3 regions of the Planococcus sp. ANT_H30 genome follow, and region 1 is predicted to be linked to each of the others. Evidence: riboswitches for the same ligand, from Rfam matches in the RefSeq annotation. Region 1 holds a riboswitch; each other region holds the start of a gene.
The links. A riboswitch is a leader RNA that binds a small molecule or an ion and turns the genes downstream of it on or off. The one in region 1 is predicted to bind lysine.
Positions count from the first base shown of each region.

Region 1 (5,623 bases):
CTAAAGAGTTCCAGAATATGAATGATTTATCATTTGACGGGCTTTCACCAAAGCAAATGGATTTATTTGAAGGAGGATTTTAATGGTTTTTATCGTTATGGCACTTGTCGGAGTGGCTTCTGGCATAGTGGGTGCATTGATAGGGCTTGGTGGTGGCGTTATACTGGTTCCAGCTTTACTTTTTCTAGGCACCAGTTTTGCGTTTTTTCCGGACCTTTCGCCTCAGAAAATTGTTGGCTTATCAGTCATCATGATGATTTTCACAGGCTTGTCTTCAACTTTAGCTTATATGAAAGTTCGAACAGTCGATTATAAAAGCGGACTTATTTTCTTTGCAGGAAGTGCACCCGGTACAATCATTGGTGCTTTTGTTAATAAAAACTTGGATTTGCCGTCATTCAATCTGTATTTCGGAATTCTTCTCGTTTTTCTATCGCTGCTTTTACTGTTGCGCGACCGGCTCAAAGCGGTTCGCTGGTTCGTGGACAACGGTCGTAAAACAACGTTTATAGACAATCAAAATAAAGAATATATTTATGGTTATCCAATTTGGTTTGCCTTGTTATTAACTTTTTTTGTTGGAGTGGCTTCAGGGTTGTTCGGTATCGGTGGTGGCTCAATTATCGTGCCTGCGATGATTTTATTGTTCTTATTCCCACCACATGTAGCCATTGGGACGTCTATGTTTATGGTGTTTTTATCAGCACTTGTCAACTCCGTTACCCATATCTCATTAGGAAACGTGCCATGGATTTATACGCTAGCCGTTGTTCCAGGTGCATACATGGGTGCGAAAATAGGTGCGAAGTTAAACAAGCGCCTGAATTCGGAAATGCTGGTGACCATTTTGCGTATTGTCCTTTTGATTCTCGGGTTGCGATCGATTTATGAAGGAATATTTAGTTCTTAAAGAGGTGTTTTCATGAGTGAAACTATTCATATTTATCATACAAATGATTTGCATAGCCATTTTACAAATTGGCCACAGATTAAATCGTTTTTAGCTGAACGAAAAAGATGGCACGAAGAAGAAGGCGACGTCTGTCTTATTTTAGATATTGGTGACCATGTTGATCGTTCGCATCCTTATACAGAAGGCACAGCAGGCAAAGGCAATGTGCAATTACTAAACGAAGCGCAATACGATGCTGTGACGATTGGCAATAACGAAGGCATTACACTGTCAAAAGAAGAGCTTGCTGATTTGTATGTTCAAGCCGATTTTAAAGTGGTGGTGTCAAATTTATTTGATTTGCGTGGCAATCGACCTCAATGGGCTAAGCCCTATCATATTATCCGTACAACAAACGGAAAACGGATTGGATTAGTGGGTGCAACCGCAGAGTTTACGCCTTTTTATCATAAACTGGGTTGGCGACTTACAGATGCCAAAGAATCTATTATTCAAGCAGTAAAAGAAATTGAAGAACACACGGATTTAATTATTTGCTTATCACATCTTGGCATTAAAGAAGACGAGTTATTGGCGGATCTTTGTCCACAAATCAATATTATTTTGGGGGCACATACGCATCATGTTTTTCATGAAGGCAAATGGCAAGGGGACACTTTGCTAGGTGCTGCAGGAAAATTCGGTGTTTACGTTGGTCATATTGCTGTAGCAGAAGCATTTGAAAAAACCACTGCGCAACTCGTTGAAGTGTCTCGGTTACGCGAAGAACAAGAAGGATTTGATGAACGGCTAATCGAGCAGGGAAAAATACAAATGAACGAGTTAGTTTTTCATAGCGACAAGACGCTAAAAGCAGAGTGGTTTAAAGATTCAGAGCTGGCAACTTTGTTTGGACAAGCGCTGATTGAATTTACAGAAGCCGATTGTGCGTTATTTAATGCCGGAATATTTATGGAAGATATGGCAAAAGGTGCGATGACTCGCTACAACTTTCATCAAATGCTGCCTCATCCAATCAACCCTTGTCTTGTCGAGCTAAGCGGAGCCGAGTTAAAGGAGATTTATTTGCAGTCTTTGAACTCAGAATGGCCACAGCTCGAGTTAAAAGGAATGGGATTCCGTGGCGCGGTGTTTGGCAAGATGATTCATTTGAATATGGAAATTATAAATCACCGGTTTTATATCAATGGGCAACTAGCAGTGCACGATCAAACTTACCGATTGGTTACGTTAGACATGTTAACGTTTGGCTACTTTTTTCCAAGCTTGAAAAGAGCGGCTAAGACATATTTTATGCCAGAGTTTCTGCGTGATGTGTTTAGCGAGTATTTTCATAGCAAAGCCTTGAAGTAGAAGGCCTATTCGGAATATAAACGCAGTTGATTTTATGGTGATTTTGGGCTATGCTAATAAAGAAATATATATTGGTGGGTAGAGGCTGCAGGACTGATCAGTAAGATGCGCGAGTTTGACCGCGTTGAACGCATCTGAAAGGAAGTTTTGCCGAAATCGATTTTCTAGGTCTAAGAAGATGGATTGGGGTCATTCTAAATAAGAATGTCACTGTCATTTGAGCAACAGCTTAAATGGGGAGCTACAGGGTTGTTTGATGTTCTAATGCACAGACGAATTGTAGAAGGCTGACTTTATCCAATTGGAGAGGTCGGCTTTTTTTATCTCATTTTTAACCCATCAAAAATTAGGAGGAGTTTTTATGGAGAATACGATTTTTTCGATTTTGCCGCCGATTATTGCAATCGTTATGGTACTTTTAACGCGTCGTGTGCTATTGTCGCTAGGTACCGGTATTGTAGCAGCAGCTGTAATATTGACATGGTTTGCACCACTTGATGCCTTACAAGAGCTTGTAACATCATTTACGATTATTTTTTGGGATGAAGGTTTCAACGCTTACAACGTCTTTATCATTCTTTTCTTGTTGTTGCTTGGCATTATTACAGCATTCGTTAGTTTATCAGGAGGCAGCCATGCTTTCGCTGAATGGGCTTCCACACGTATCAAGTCGCGAAGAGGGGCGAAGGTTCTAACAGTAGTTCTTGGAATTGTGATCTTCATCGATGACTATTTCAATGCTTTAGCTGTAGGACAAGTTGCACGTCCAATTACTGATCGTTATAAAGTGTCACGCGCTAAGCTCGCGTACTTTATCGATTCGACTGCTGCACCTGTTTGTGTCGTTTCTCCCGTATCAAGTTGGGGAGCTGCAATTATTGGGATTATTGCGACGATTTTAGCAGGACAAACTTTTGTTGAATATTCCGCATTAGAAGCTTTCCTGTGGATGGCACCGATGAACTTTTATGTAGTCGCTTCTCTAGCTATTGTCTTTTTTGTTGCTATTCGTGATGTTGATTTTGGTGAAATGAAGAAACATGAAGTGCTTGCGATTACGGAAGGACAACTTTTTGATCCTAACAAAACAATTCCAGGTGAAATGAAAGAAGATTTTCCAACTCATTCACATGGACATGTTAGAGATTTATTACTACCAATTTTATTGTTGATTGTTGGTACAGTAGGGGCAATGATTTGGACGGGCTATCAGAACGCAGATCAAGTATTTGATATTTGGTTGATTTTTGAAAATACAGATGTGCCAGCTTCCTTATTAACAGGTGGTGTGCTAGGCGCATTAACGTCCATTATCTTATACGTTATGCAAATGAAAAAGAACGAAACAGCTAATGTGGGCTGGATTGGCAAAGGCATTTGGGCAGGTATCAAATCAATGATGGGTGCAGTGCTAATCTTGATTTTTGCTTGGTCGCTGACTTCTTTGATCGGGTTACTTGAAACGGGTGCATATTTAGCAGGCGTTGTGTCTGAAGGCAATGTTCCGACAGCTATTCTTCCCGTTTTACTGTTTGTGTTAGCGGGTGTTATGGCTTTTTCTACAGGAACATCGTGGGGGTCTTTCGGTATCTTATTACCGATTGCCGGTACAATTATGATTGAGGCTGACCCATCCTTATTATTGCCAGCGTTATCAGCAGTGTTAGCAGGAGCGGTTTTTGGTGATCATTGTTCACCGATTTCCGATACGACGATCTTGTCTTCGACAGGAGCGGGAAGCAATCATATGGACCATGTCTTAACTCAGATACCGTATGCGTTAACCGCTGCAGGTATCGCTGCAATTGGGTACATTGTCATAGGTTTCACTGGTTCGCTATTGATTTCGTTAGGCGTAGTCTTAGCCGTGTTAGCCGTTCTCTTTGTTGTCTGGTCACAACGAACAACTATTATTGAAAAACAACAAAATATATAATGAAATCAAGGCAGAGAAGCTATTTCTCTGCCTTTTTACTTTTGCCGCAATAGTTTTTTTAAATTATATTGTGAAATCGTCTTTACATTAAAGCGCTCTCTCGGTATACTATTTTTAGATTAGTTAATAATCTGAAAACAAACAAAATTCCTATTTTTATGTAAATAGAATGGGAATACAGAGGGGGAAGAGTGATGGAACGTTCGCAATGGGGTACACGTGCCGGCTTTATCATGGCAGCTGTCGGCTCTGCAGTAGGTTTAGGTAACATTTGGCGTTTTCCGTATGTTGCCTTTGAAAATGGTGGGGGTGCCTTTTTCATACCATATCTATTTGCATTATTAACTGCCGGTATACCAATTTTAATCCTTGAATTTACGATTGGTCATAAGTACCGAGGTTCTGCACCATTATCATTCTTTAGAATGGGTGGTAAAAAACTAGAATGGCTTGGTTGGTGGGCAGTATTTGTGTCCTTCATTATATCTGTGTACTATGCCGTTATTATCGCTTGGGCAATGCGCTATACTATATTTTCAATCAATCAGGCATGGGGCACAGATACACAAGATTTCTTATTCAATGAATTTTTGCAACTGACAGTTAGCCCAGGGCAAACAGGTGGAATTGTTTGGGGCGTATTTATTCCTCTAGTGCTGGTCTGGGTCATTACACTCGGAATTTTGCTTGCAGGAGTGAAAAAAGGAATTGAAGTGGCTAACCGGATTTTCATTCCAACTTTAGTCGTCATTTTCTTGGCAGTAGTTATTCGTGCAGTTACACTGGACGGGGCATTGGTAGGACTAGAAGCATTCTTCCAACCAGATTTTAGCGCTATTATGGATCCGTCGGTTTGGGTCGCAGCTTATGGACATATATTCTTTAGTTTATCTGTCGCATTTGCCATTATGATTACGTACTCAAGCTATCTTCCTAAAAAGTCGGACATTACAAATAACGCTTTTATCACAGGTTTTGCCAACTCAAGCTTTGAATTATTAGCTGGTATCGGTGTTTTCGCAGCTCTTGGGTTTATGGCATCGCAACAAGGTGTTGAAGTAAGTGAAGTAGCAACAGCCGGTGTTGGATTGGCATTTGTGGTATTCCCACAAATTATCAATGAATTTCCAGGATTCAACGGATTGTTCGGCGTATTGTTCTTCTTGTCGTTAACACTCGCTGGATTGACGTCTTTGATGTCAATTACTGAAACTTATGTCGCTGGGTTTTCTGAGAAGTTCGGTATTTCTCGTAGAAAATCTGTTCTTTTCGGAGGCGGACTTGCAGCATTGATTTCAATTCTCTTTGCAACACAAGGCGGATTGTTCTTCTTGGATCTTGCAGATTACTTTATCAACCAATTTGGTGTTGCAGCAATCGGACTAGTAGAAGTGGTGCTAGTCGTTTGGGTGTTCCGCAAA
Region 1 is NZ_VOBJ01000005.1:79,610-85,232, reverse strand. Features, by position in the region: gene FQ085_RS11915 (DUF72 domain-containing protein) at 1-83, shown strand, start outside; gene FQ085_RS11910 (sulfite exporter TauE/SafE family protein) at 83-910, shown strand; gene FQ085_RS11905 (bifunctional metallophosphatase/5'-nucleotidase) at 923-2,266, shown strand; lysine riboswitch at 2,338-2,518, shown strand; gene FQ085_RS11900 (Na+/H+ antiporter NhaC family protein) at 2,628-4,202, shown strand; gene FQ085_RS11895 (sodium-dependent transporter) at 4,397-5,623, shown strand, end outside.

Region 2 (5,623 bases), on a different contig from region 1:
ACCATCGCTGGCGCTGTTCGGAACTACCGTGTGTAAAACTCTCAGGTACAACGTAACCACGGGACCGCTGTTGAATGGTGTCATCCCCTACCGCACTTGCCGCTGTCAATGCTTCTTCTAGGTCACCTTCTTCTAAATAGCCCATACCTTGCGCATGGTGGGCCCAGACGCCTGACAAATAATCCGCTTGCAACTCCAAGCGTACTTGCACTTTATTGTATTCTTCTTCACTAAGCTGGCTGCGAAGTGGCTGCACGTCTTCCATAACACCAAGAAGATTTTGAACGTGGTGTCCAACTTCGTGTGCCACGACATACGCCATGGCAAAATCACCGGGTGCTTGAAATTGGGTTTGTAGGTCATTGTAAAAACTCAAATCAATATAAAGTTTGTAATCGCCTGGACAATAAAAGGGTCCGACGGCTGCGCCTGCTGTTCCACAGGCAGACTCGACGCTGCCACTATACAAAACGAGTGTCGGCTCAACATATTCCATGCCTTCTTCTTTAAAAACTTCTGTCCAAACTTGTTCCGTATCCGCTAGAACGACTGACACAAATTCAGCCAATTCTTCTTCTTGTGGAGTTGATTCGTAAGACTGGTTTGAAGTCGTTCCTGAGGATCCACCCAATTGATCAAGAATGACACCTGGGTCGCCTCCTAAAAAAGCCACTAATAACACAATTAAAATACCGCCGATGCCGCCTCCTGCTACTAGCGCTCCACCTTTCCCTCGCCTATCTTCAACGTTTCTACTGGCTTTTCTACCTTTCCATTCCATAGGGGTCCCTCGTTTCACAATTGTTTTACTGTAAACATACCCTTTAGAGCACTAGTTCTAATCCATTTTAGACAATCGATAAATTAAAAATCGTTCGCGCGGATCTTTATGGAAATCCGACAATTGAATTTCTTCTATTAGCTGAAAAACTCCGTTAGTTTCCAGATAATCACTGTAATCTTGAGAGGCAAAAAACAAAATCACGTCTACCGTCCGTGGAGATTTTTCGACTGAAGCTAAAATTTTATTCACAAATGCGATGAATATCGCCACTGAAAAAGGGTTAAAGAAATAGAATACGGTATCGTCTGCTGTAACTGGGTATTTCTGAGCTAAGCAATTACAAAAGTTAATGTGAAACTCTGCACCTTTGTGCTTTTTCGCGTACTGTTTTTTATTTTCGAGGGCTTCTGTGTAAAATGTCGGATTCATTTCGATGCCTACACTTTTTACACCAAAAAAATGATGCACATAAAAATTCAAGCGCCCTTTTCCACAACCAACATCAACGATACAATCTTCAGGAGACAGGCTATAATGCTCAAACAATTTGTCGAGTAAATCGTAAGGTGTAGGCTCATAACGATTATGATGCAAAGAGGCGTTAAATCCTTGCTGGTTTCCTGTTGTTGCAATCACTAGCAGTTGGTCATAGGCTTGCTCACTCATTCTATCTCTCCTCGGCTATAATTTTTTACGTTCTTCATCTTGCAATTAATAGAAACATTTGTTATAGTACAGCTAATTCAATATTTCTTGCTCTTGTTTTTACAAGAGTAGGATAGAGGCGCAAAAACCATTAGTACGCAAAACGAGGATGATGAGATCCGTTGACGTTTGCCGAAAGGGGGATTTGCCGAAGTGGCGGAGATCTCACATTTCCGTGCGCTGGGTCTGCATTTAATAAATGCAGGACTGTCATATAGGAAACTATATGGAGGGCTATCTGATGCACAGGAGCAAATGGTAAACATTGTTTCTACTGCAGCAACAGGACCTCCTGTTGCTGCTTTTTTGTTTGTTCCTGACTGGCCTCTCACCTCTAAGCTTCGAAAAAAATTAGAAAAGGGTGTGTTCTGTATGAATTTCGGCCAAGTAATTACAGCAATGGTAACACCATTCGACCAATACGAGGAAATTGATTTTCCGGCAACGCAAAACTTAATCGAGCACTTGATTGCTAATGGATCTGACGGTCTTGTCGTCGCAGGAACCACAGGCGAATCGCCAACTTTATCGATAGAGGAAAAAGTAGAATTGTTCGAGTTTACCGTCAACACTGTTGCCGGACGGATTCCGGTCATCGCAGGAACCGGCTCGAACAATACGCGGGCATCGATTTCTTTGACTCAACAAGCAGAGAAAGTCGGCGTAGATGGCATTATGCTAGTTACGCCTTATTACAATAAACCTTCACAAGAAGGCATGTTCCAACATTTCCAAGCCATTGCGGAGTCGACTCATCTACCTGTCATGCTCTATAACATTCCAGGACGTAGCGTCGTTAACTTGCTTCCAGAAACCGTCATCCGCTTGTCTCAAATTAACAATATCGTTTCTATTAAAGAAGCGAGCGGTGATTTGGATGCTGCTTCAGAAATTATTGAACACACAGCTGAATCTTTTACTGTCTATAGCGGCGATGACAGTCTGACTTTACCGATGCTGTCTATCGGTGGTGCGGGCATCGTTTCGGTTGCTGCACATATTATCGGCAACGATATGCAAGACATGATTACGAGTTTTAAAACAGGTGATGTGAAAACAGCAGCAGCTATTCATAGACGGTTATTGCCAACAATGAAAGCATTGTTCGCTGCGCCAAATCCATCTCCAATCAAAGCAGCACTGCACATGACAGGTGTTTCGACTGGGGGCGTTCGGTTACCAATGATTGCACTGACTGACGAAGAAACCCTGACGTTACACAAGTCTTTACCCAGTCTGCATTCAGAAGCAGTAACAAATTGACTAACTAAAAAAAAACGCTGAAGTCTAGGAACTTCAGCGTTTTTTTAGTTAAGTGACATTCATCTGATGTAAGACACGTTTCAGGCTGCCACCAATTTCAATGTCTTTTAAATCAACTCCAATACCAATAAGCATCGCTGCAATTTCTGGACGGATTCCCGTGAGAACCGAGCGTATACCTACGAGCTTTAGCGACTGGATGATTTTAATAATTTGTTCTGCAACGATTGAGTCGACTCTCACGACACCTGACAAATCTACAATCAATACCGTAATTTTTAGTTGATTTGCTGCTAGTAAGGTTTTCTCCAGTATATAGCGAGCTCGGTCCATTTCAATGCTACCCACTAGTGGTAAAACGGCAATCTGATCACTGACCGGGACAACGGGTGAGGAAAGTTCAAGAAATTCTTTTCTTGCGCAGTTCAATTTTCGTCGATATGAAACTGTGTAGGCTTCTGTATAGGAAACAGCTGCATAATCCAGTAACGAATGAAAGGTCTCCATACTATCAAAAAGAATTTGAATGTTAATCTTCTTGTGAAGGGCTTCTGTTTTGATGACTGTTCCGATGTGTTTTCGAAATAAAGAAACTTCGGCAAGTGCGTCTTCTAGCGATCGATTGTTTTCAAGAAAAAAATCACCTGTTTTTTCTCCCCATCGTTGAATCTTCGCATAGACCTCTTGAATATTGTAACTATTGCTAATGGATTGTCCGATCAAATCCACAAAATCAGTTCGAATGTTATTTACAACTTCAATGAAGGCTTTCGTCATTTGCAACTGCTCAGCCTGAAGATTCGCGCTGACTTCTTCATGGATCAATTGTGCGATCAATTCTCTATCTGCCGACACGCGTTCCCCCAATAACCGATTCTCTTTTTCCATAAGTCCTCCAGAGGCAAAGATATTTTGTACGCTAATTATAGCTGTTAAATGAATGGTTGCAATGAGTCCAGTTCCCTATTTCTCCCAATAAATAAACATCCGTTTTTTAAAGACGGATGTTAAAGGTAGTTCTTTATTCATTGCCAAAGACACAATTTCTTCCATTAGCTTTTGCTTTGTACAGAAAACTGTCAGCTCTGGATAGCAAGCTTCCTACTTCGTCTCCAAGCGCATAAACGGCGACACCGATACTTACCGTGATGGGTACATGCATCCAGTCAGCAGCTTCTATGTGCTTACACAAAGAGTCAGCCATAGCTAAGCCTTCTTCAATTCCTGAGTCTGGCATCACGACGACGAACTCTTCTCCTCCGAGACGTGCTACAATGCCAGCCGCTCCAACTTTCGTTTCTAGATGCCACGCTAATTCCTGCAATACTGCATCACCTATTTGGTGACCATATGTATCGTTAACTTGCTTAAAATAATCAATATCCAAAATCAAAAGAGCCACTTTTCGACCATTTTGCGCCTGCAGTAAAAAGTCATGAAGTCGTTCTTCCAAATAGCGACGATTTTTCAAACCCGTTAGCGAATCCGTAATGGACAATTGTTGAAGTGTCGAGTTGAGATCAATCAGTTGTTGCTGTTTACTTTCTACTTCGCTCATTAAGTGTTGTAGTTTCTCATAGGCTTCTACTGTTTCACGGTTGATCTTTTCTGCATTACGTTTGGCTAATAGGAGTTCTTTTTCATATTCACCACGAACACTCATCTGCATCAATGCACATTCGTACAAACCATTTTGCTCTACTGCATTCATCAAGACTGGCATATGTCCTGCCGCACTTTTCAAGGTCAAAAACATTTCATTTACGGTGCCATGCATTTTAATAGAAGGAGTAAAGTACGTTTGGAAATACATCCGGGAAGCGATAGTTAGTAAATCATGGATATGCTGCGGATTTTCTACGCTTGTCAAATTCCGCAACGTGCTATTCATTTCAACGACACGCAATTCCTGGTCCAGAACCAAATAACCACAAGGGGCTCTATCGAGTTGCTGTTCCACGATTTTCACTCCTCTATTCTGCTAAATACGCCTTAATGCGTTTTACCGTTTCCTCTGAATCACTCAAATGTGGATTGTGTCCCATTGCTTCCATTACAACCAATTGACTACCTGAGATATGATCGCGGAGATATTGACCAATTTCTAATGGTACAATGGCATCAAATTTTGGTTGAAGAATCAACGTAGGTACTGTAACTTTATCTAATTGGTCACGAAGATCTGAAGTGAATGTTACTTCAGCGAATTGACGAGCAATCATCGGGTCATTTGAACACAATAATTGCTCAAAATCCGCAGCCAGTTCAGGACGTTCCTCGTTTTGCATGACGACAGGCGCCAAATACTTCGCCCATTCTTTATAGTTTATTTCCATCATATCCAATAATTCATCGATATCAGATTGTTCAAATCCACCATTGTAGCCAGGTTCGTTCAGATAATAGGGAGATGGTCCAATCATAATCATTTTCTCCATCAACTCTGGACGTTCGATTGAAGCAAGCATCCCAATCATAGCGCTGACAGAGTGACCAATAAATAAGATTTCCTCAAGTGCTAACGCAGCGCAAACTTCTAGAAGATCCTGTTTGTAACCGTCTAACGTGCTATAGCGTTCGGTCGAATAAGCGGCCTTATCACTTTTCCCTGCACCGACATAGTCAAAAGTGACAATTCGATAATCTGCTGAAAATTCTACAATGGTATTGTCCCAGACTTGCTGATCGCAGCCAAAACCATGACCAAATACTAAGGTTTTTTCACCTTGACCAATAACCTGAACGTTATTGCGTTTTAAAATATCATTTGCTGTTTGAACTGTCATTCTAATTATCACCCTTTGTGCATTTCTTATTGCAAATTTTTTCTTATATATAAGTTAAATATATCCTAATCATAGCATCAAAAGT
Region 2 is NZ_VOBJ01000001.1:1,127,692-1,133,314, forward strand. Features, by position in the region: gene ypfJ (KPN_02809 family neutral zinc metallopeptidase) at 1-781, opposite strand, end outside; gene FQ085_RS05315 (class I SAM-dependent methyltransferase) at 839-1,450, opposite strand; lysine riboswitch at 1,556-1,734, shown strand; gene dapA (4-hydroxy-tetrahydrodipicolinate synthase) at 1,862-2,752, shown strand; gene FQ085_RS05325 (STAS domain-containing protein) at 2,801-3,640, opposite strand; gene FQ085_RS05330 (GGDEF domain-containing protein) at 3,774-4,712, opposite strand; gene FQ085_RS05335 (alpha/beta fold hydrolase) at 4,726-5,538, opposite strand.
Region 2: linked by a shared signal. The riboswitch ahead of dapA (4-hydroxy-tetrahydrodipicolinate synthase) and the one ahead of FQ085_RS11900 (Na+/H+ antiporter NhaC family protein) in region 1 are both predicted to bind lysine.

Region 3 (5,623 bases), on a different contig from region 1:
ATCCGCCCGATTTTCTCTGGTAAAGCGTTTGAAAAAGTGAAACTAAAAGACGGCATTGACTTTATTACAGTGCGTTCGAACAATATTGCGCCACTTGAAAGACAAGAACGTTCAGGTGAAGTTAATTCGTTGGCTGTGGATATTACAAACCTGCGCACGATTATTAAAAATGTTGTGCGCAAATCAACTGAAGGTGTCGATCTTTCGGAAGCGAAAGTTATCGTAGCTGGAGGCCGTGGCGTCAAGAGCACAGAAGGATTTGAACCTTTACAAGAATTAGCTAATCTTCTTGGTGGTGCAGTCGGTGCATCTCGCGGAGCTTGTGACGCAGATTATTGCGATTACTCACTTCAAATTGGACAAACAGGAAAAGTGGTAACACCTGACCTATATATCGCAGCTGGTATTTCTGGAGCTATCCAACATATGGCGGGGATGTCTAACTCGAAAGTCATCGTAGCAATCAACAAAGACCCAGAAGCAAATATCTTCAAAGTAGCAGATTACGGCATTGTCGGAGATTTGTTTGAAGTTATTCCCATGCTGACAGAAGAATTTAAGAAAGTAATGTAATTACAAAAAGTGGCTAATCGCTTACTTTTAAAACTTAAACAGGTGGCGAGAAAAACAAAAACTCGTCATCTGTTTTTGTCTGAGGATTTTTACTAATGAGTGGCTTGAAGAAGTAGCGACTGCTGTAGGAAAGCAACTGTTAGGACGGAAGCAATCTGTTTTCGTTTAGCCCACTGATCTGCTGGGTAATAGAGGAGTAGGCAAAAAAATAGCTAGTGTTTTTAACGCATGATATACTTTGAATATAGTTTGGTTAATCATAAGGAGGAATTATTCATGGCAATTGTACACGGTACAGATCAGAACTTTTCACAAGAAGTAGCAGAAGGACTCGTTTTAGTAGATTTTTGGGCAACTTGGTGCGGACCATGTAAAATGATTGCTCCTGTGCTAGAAGAATTGGACGCTGAAATGAGCGATAAAGTTAAAATCGTAAAAGTTGATGTGGATCAAAACCAAGAAACAGCTGGAAACTATGGCATCATGTCAATTCCAACTTTGTTATTGATGAAAGACGGCGAAACAGTTGATAAAGTAGTTGGTTTCCGACCAAAAGAAGCATTAGCTGAATTGGTTGAAAAACACGCATAATTCTTAACCGGGTCCAGTGATGGTACCCGGTTTTTTAATAGGGTGATAAAATGGCAAACGAATTGATTCGACACAAATTGGCAATATTGCCTGATCAACCAGGCTGTTATTTGATGAAAGATCGCCAGAATATGGTAATTTATGTAGGAAAGGCAAAAGTTCTCAAAAATCGTGTGCGTTCTTATTTTACGGGAAGTCATGATACCAAAACACAACGTTTGGTGAATGAAATAGAGGATTTTGAGTATATTATTACGTCTTCTGATAAAGAAGCATTAATTCTCGAATTGAACTTGATTAAAAAATACGATCCGAAGTATAACATTATGCTAAAAGATGATAAAAGCTACCCGTACTTAAAAATTACAGGAGAGCGTCATCCGAAGCTGATCACGACAAGACAAGTAAAAAAAGATAAAGGGAAATATTTTGGGCCTTATCCAAACGCCTACGCAGCAGCAGAAACAAAAAAACTACTGGACCGCTTGTACCCGTTGCGGAAATGTCATACCATGCCTGACCGAGTATGTCTGTATTATCATTTAGGTCAATGTTTAGCACCGTGTGTTAAACCGGTTGAAAAAGAAACCTATCAAGAGATGATTGATGGCATTACAAAGTTTTTAAACGGTGGATTCCGTGAAGTTAAAGTGCAATTGGTCGCAAAAATGTCGGAAGCGGCAGAAAATCTGGAATTTGAACGCGCAAAAGAATACCGTGATCAAATTAATATGATTGAAACGGTGATGGAAAAACAAAAAATGGCGATGAATGATTTTACCAATCGCGACGTTTTTGCGTATGCTGTTGATAAAGGCTGGATGTGTGTGCAAGTCTTTTTTGTGCGACAAGGCAAACTAATTGAACGAGACGTATCGCTTTTCCCCTTGTACCGCGATCCGGAAGAGGAATTTTTAACGTATCTCGGGCAATTTTATGAAAAAGCCAACCATGTGAAACCGAGTGAAATTTTAATTCCTGAAGCGGATGATCCGGATATGTTAAAAGAATGGCTAGGCGTTCGTGTACTCGTTCCACAACGAGGCAAGAAAAAAGAGCTGGTGGCACTTGCTAAGAAAAATGCGGAAGTGGCCATTAAAGAAAAATTCCAATTGTTAGAACGACAAGAAGAACGAACCATTGGCGCGTGTACAGATTTGGGTGAGGCGATGAATATTGAAGTGCCTCTTCGCATCGAAGCTTTTGATAACTCGCATATTCAAGGCGCTGATGCAGTATCTGCAATGATTACGTTTATTGATGGCAAGCCTTCTAAAAAAGACTACCGCAAATACAAGACTCGGAATGCGTCAAAGCCGGATGATTACGCGGCGATGCGAGAAGTTATCCGTCGACGTTATTCACGTGTATTGAAGGACGGTTTACCTTTACCTGACCTGATTGTTATTGATGGAGGAAAAGGACAAATGGAGTCGGCACGTGAAATTTTAGAAGATGAACTCGGTTTATCTATCCCAATTGCGGGTCTAGCAAAAGACGCTAAGCACCAAACTTCTCAATTGCTGTATGGTTCACCTGCTGAAATTGTGCCACTAAAACGGACGAGTGAAGCTTTTTACTTGCTTCAACGGATTCAAGACGAAGTCCACCGTTTTGTTATTACGTTTCACCGTCAGTTACGTGGAAAAAATTCAATTCAATCAGCACTTGATGGGCTTGAAGGGGTTGGCCCCAAACGTAAGCAACAGCTACTGAAACATTTTGGTTCTGTTAAAAAAATCAAAGAAGCATCAGTAGAACAAATCCAAGAGGCAGGAATGCCAGAAGCGCTAGCAATCTCTATTGAACAGCATTTTAAACAAGGCACATTGCCAAGCGAGTCGTAACATGGTATCGTAGAAGAATAAGTAAGAATAAGTAAATCACTTGGAAAAGTGATGATAGAGGCGCGAACGTCAATAGTAAGCATCTGGAGATTTGCAGAATCTACGAAGGATGGTGAAAGGGATGGTCGCCGAAGTGTGCGTATGACTGCTATTACGCATGCTGGTTCTGCATTTAACAAGTGCAGAGCTGTCAGAGTCAATCTCTGGAGGGCTATCTCACATGGACGTTTTTTTCGTACATGATAAGAGGTAGTTTCCCGCGGTTGCGGGGAGCTACCTTTTTTTGTGTCTAGTGGCATGATCGCTAGTCATTTTGAGGGCCACATACTAAATGTGGGAGTGGATGGAATGAAAACGATCGTCATGAAATTTGGAGGAACTTCTGTCGCGACTCCAGAAAAAATTATCGGAGTTGCCAAACGAGCTATTCGTGAAAAACAAGCAGGCAAACGCGTAGTCATTGTTGTTTCGGCGATGGGTAAGACAACTGATACGTTGCTCGGATTAGCGGGAGAAATATCAGCGGAACCGCCAAAGCGAGAAATGGATATGTTACTGGCAACAGGTGAGCAAATTACGATTTCGTTATTGGCGATGGCTTTCAAGAAACTGGGTCATGAAGCTCTATCTTTTACTGGATGGCAGGCAGGAATTGAAACAGAATCCGTACCACGTAATGCACGCATCATTAAAATAAATACAGAACGTCTTGAACGTGTGTTGGAAAATGGTTATCTTTGTGTGGTTGCCGGTTTTCAAGGAGTGGATACAATTGGTAATATTACAACCCTTGGTCGCGGTGGATCGGATACGACTGCCGTTGCGCTTGCTGCAGCACTAAAAGCGGAAAAATGTGAGATTTATACAGATGTTAACGGTGTCTATACGTCAGATCCACGGTATGTAACAGGTGCACGCAAGTTACAACAAATTTCTTATGATGAAATGTTGGAACTTGCTAATCTCGGAGCGGGCGTACTACATCCGAGAGCGGTCGAATTCGCAAAAAACAATAACGTCCCATTATCTGTCAGAGCAAGTTATTCAGACGAGCCTGGCACAATCATACAAGAGGTGATCACTGTGGAGAAAAATTTAATCGTTAGAGGTGTGGCATTCGAACCAGGAATAGCGCGCGTAACTGTGAGTTACAAAAAGCCATTCAACGGATCTCTTGCTACTATTTTTACAAAGCTTGCTGAAAATCACATTGATGTGGATATTATTGTTCAAAGCATCAGTGATGAATTTCCACCGTCTGTCTCTTTTTCTATTAGCCAGGAAAGCCTTGAAGAAACACGCCGAGTTTTAACGGAAGCACAAGATGCCATTGGTTTTCTGACACTGAATGTAGAAGTCGGCTTATCGAAAGTGTCGATTGTAGGTTCAGGGATGGTATCGAATCCTGGAGTCGCAGCTCGGATGTTCGATATTTTAAGAAGCGAAGAAGTTCCGGTGAAGATGGTTAGTACCTCTGAAATAAAAATTTCAGTCGTTGTACCAGAAGTAGATATGAACAAATCAGCGAATGCTTTACATGCAGCGTACGGATTGGCTGCGGTAGAAGTCCACTCATAAATAATGAATTCTTTATGTGATAAAAGCTAGTGAAAAAATTCACAAAATGTTCAAATTCTCAATGCTAATATAGTAATGATGTCTACACAGTGGTTTGTACTAGAATAGTCGGAAGGAGCGATTCTCAATTAGAGAATCGCTTTTTTCCGGAATGCTGTTAAATCGATTCTATTTCGATACATTTCCTCTAGATAGAAGGTAATCGCCTGCGAAATCCATAAGCGCTATCGGTTTAAAGGAGTTATGTTGCCTTGACGCTCCTTGAGGGGGGGAGTACAATAAATATGTCATATTATTGTATCATGATGGTGCGTGGCTTCAGGTACAGTCATACGAAACGTCTGTCTTGGACGCTACCAATTAATGTTTTGAGGGGGGTAAAATTTTGGATAACAATCGTGAATTTTTTATGCGTAGGCTGCACTCATTGTTGGGAATTATTCCTATCGGTATATTCTTAACGCAGCACCTAATTGTCAACCATTTTGCTACACAGGGGGAAGAGGCATTCAACAAGGCATCTTACTTTTTGGCACATCTTCCATTCGTCATTTTCCTGGAGATCTTTGTCATTTACCTGCCGATTTTGTATCATGCGTTCTACGGCCTATACATAGCGTTTACTGCGAAGAACAATCCTGGGCATTATAGCTATATGCGCAATATGTTGTTTGTTGCACAGCGCTATACAGGAGTCTTCCTAGTAGTCTTTATCGCTTGGCACATCTTTGAAACAAGATTCCAAGTTGCAATCGGAGCAGCTGCTGAAGCTGACTTTAACATGATGGCAAACATCTTAGACAATCCTTGGATGATGGCATTCTACATTGTTGGTGTAGTGGCAGCAACTTTCCACTTTGCAAATGGACTTTGGTCGTTCCTTGTTACTTGGGGAATTACACAATCTGCAGCAGCACAAAAAAACGCAACTTATTTCACACTTCTAGTATTTATTGTGTTATCGGTTATTGGTATCAGAGCATTGTTTGCATTCGTTTAAGAATGTTTCAATCATTGGTGAACTAAAAGAGGAG
Region 3 is NZ_VOBJ01000002.1:321,907-327,529, reverse strand. Features, by position in the region: gene FQ085_RS07530 (electron transfer flavoprotein subunit alpha/FixB family protein) at 1-573, shown strand, start outside; gene trxA (thioredoxin) at 850-1,164, shown strand; gene uvrC (excinuclease ABC subunit UvrC) at 1,215-3,011, shown strand; lysine riboswitch at 3,059-3,233, shown strand; gene FQ085_RS07515 (aspartate kinase) at 3,360-4,589, shown strand; gene FQ085_RS07510 (succinate dehydrogenase cytochrome b558 subunit) at 4,975-5,589, shown strand.
Region 3: linked by a shared signal. The riboswitch ahead of FQ085_RS07515 (aspartate kinase) and the one ahead of FQ085_RS11900 (Na+/H+ antiporter NhaC family protein) in region 1 are both predicted to bind lysine.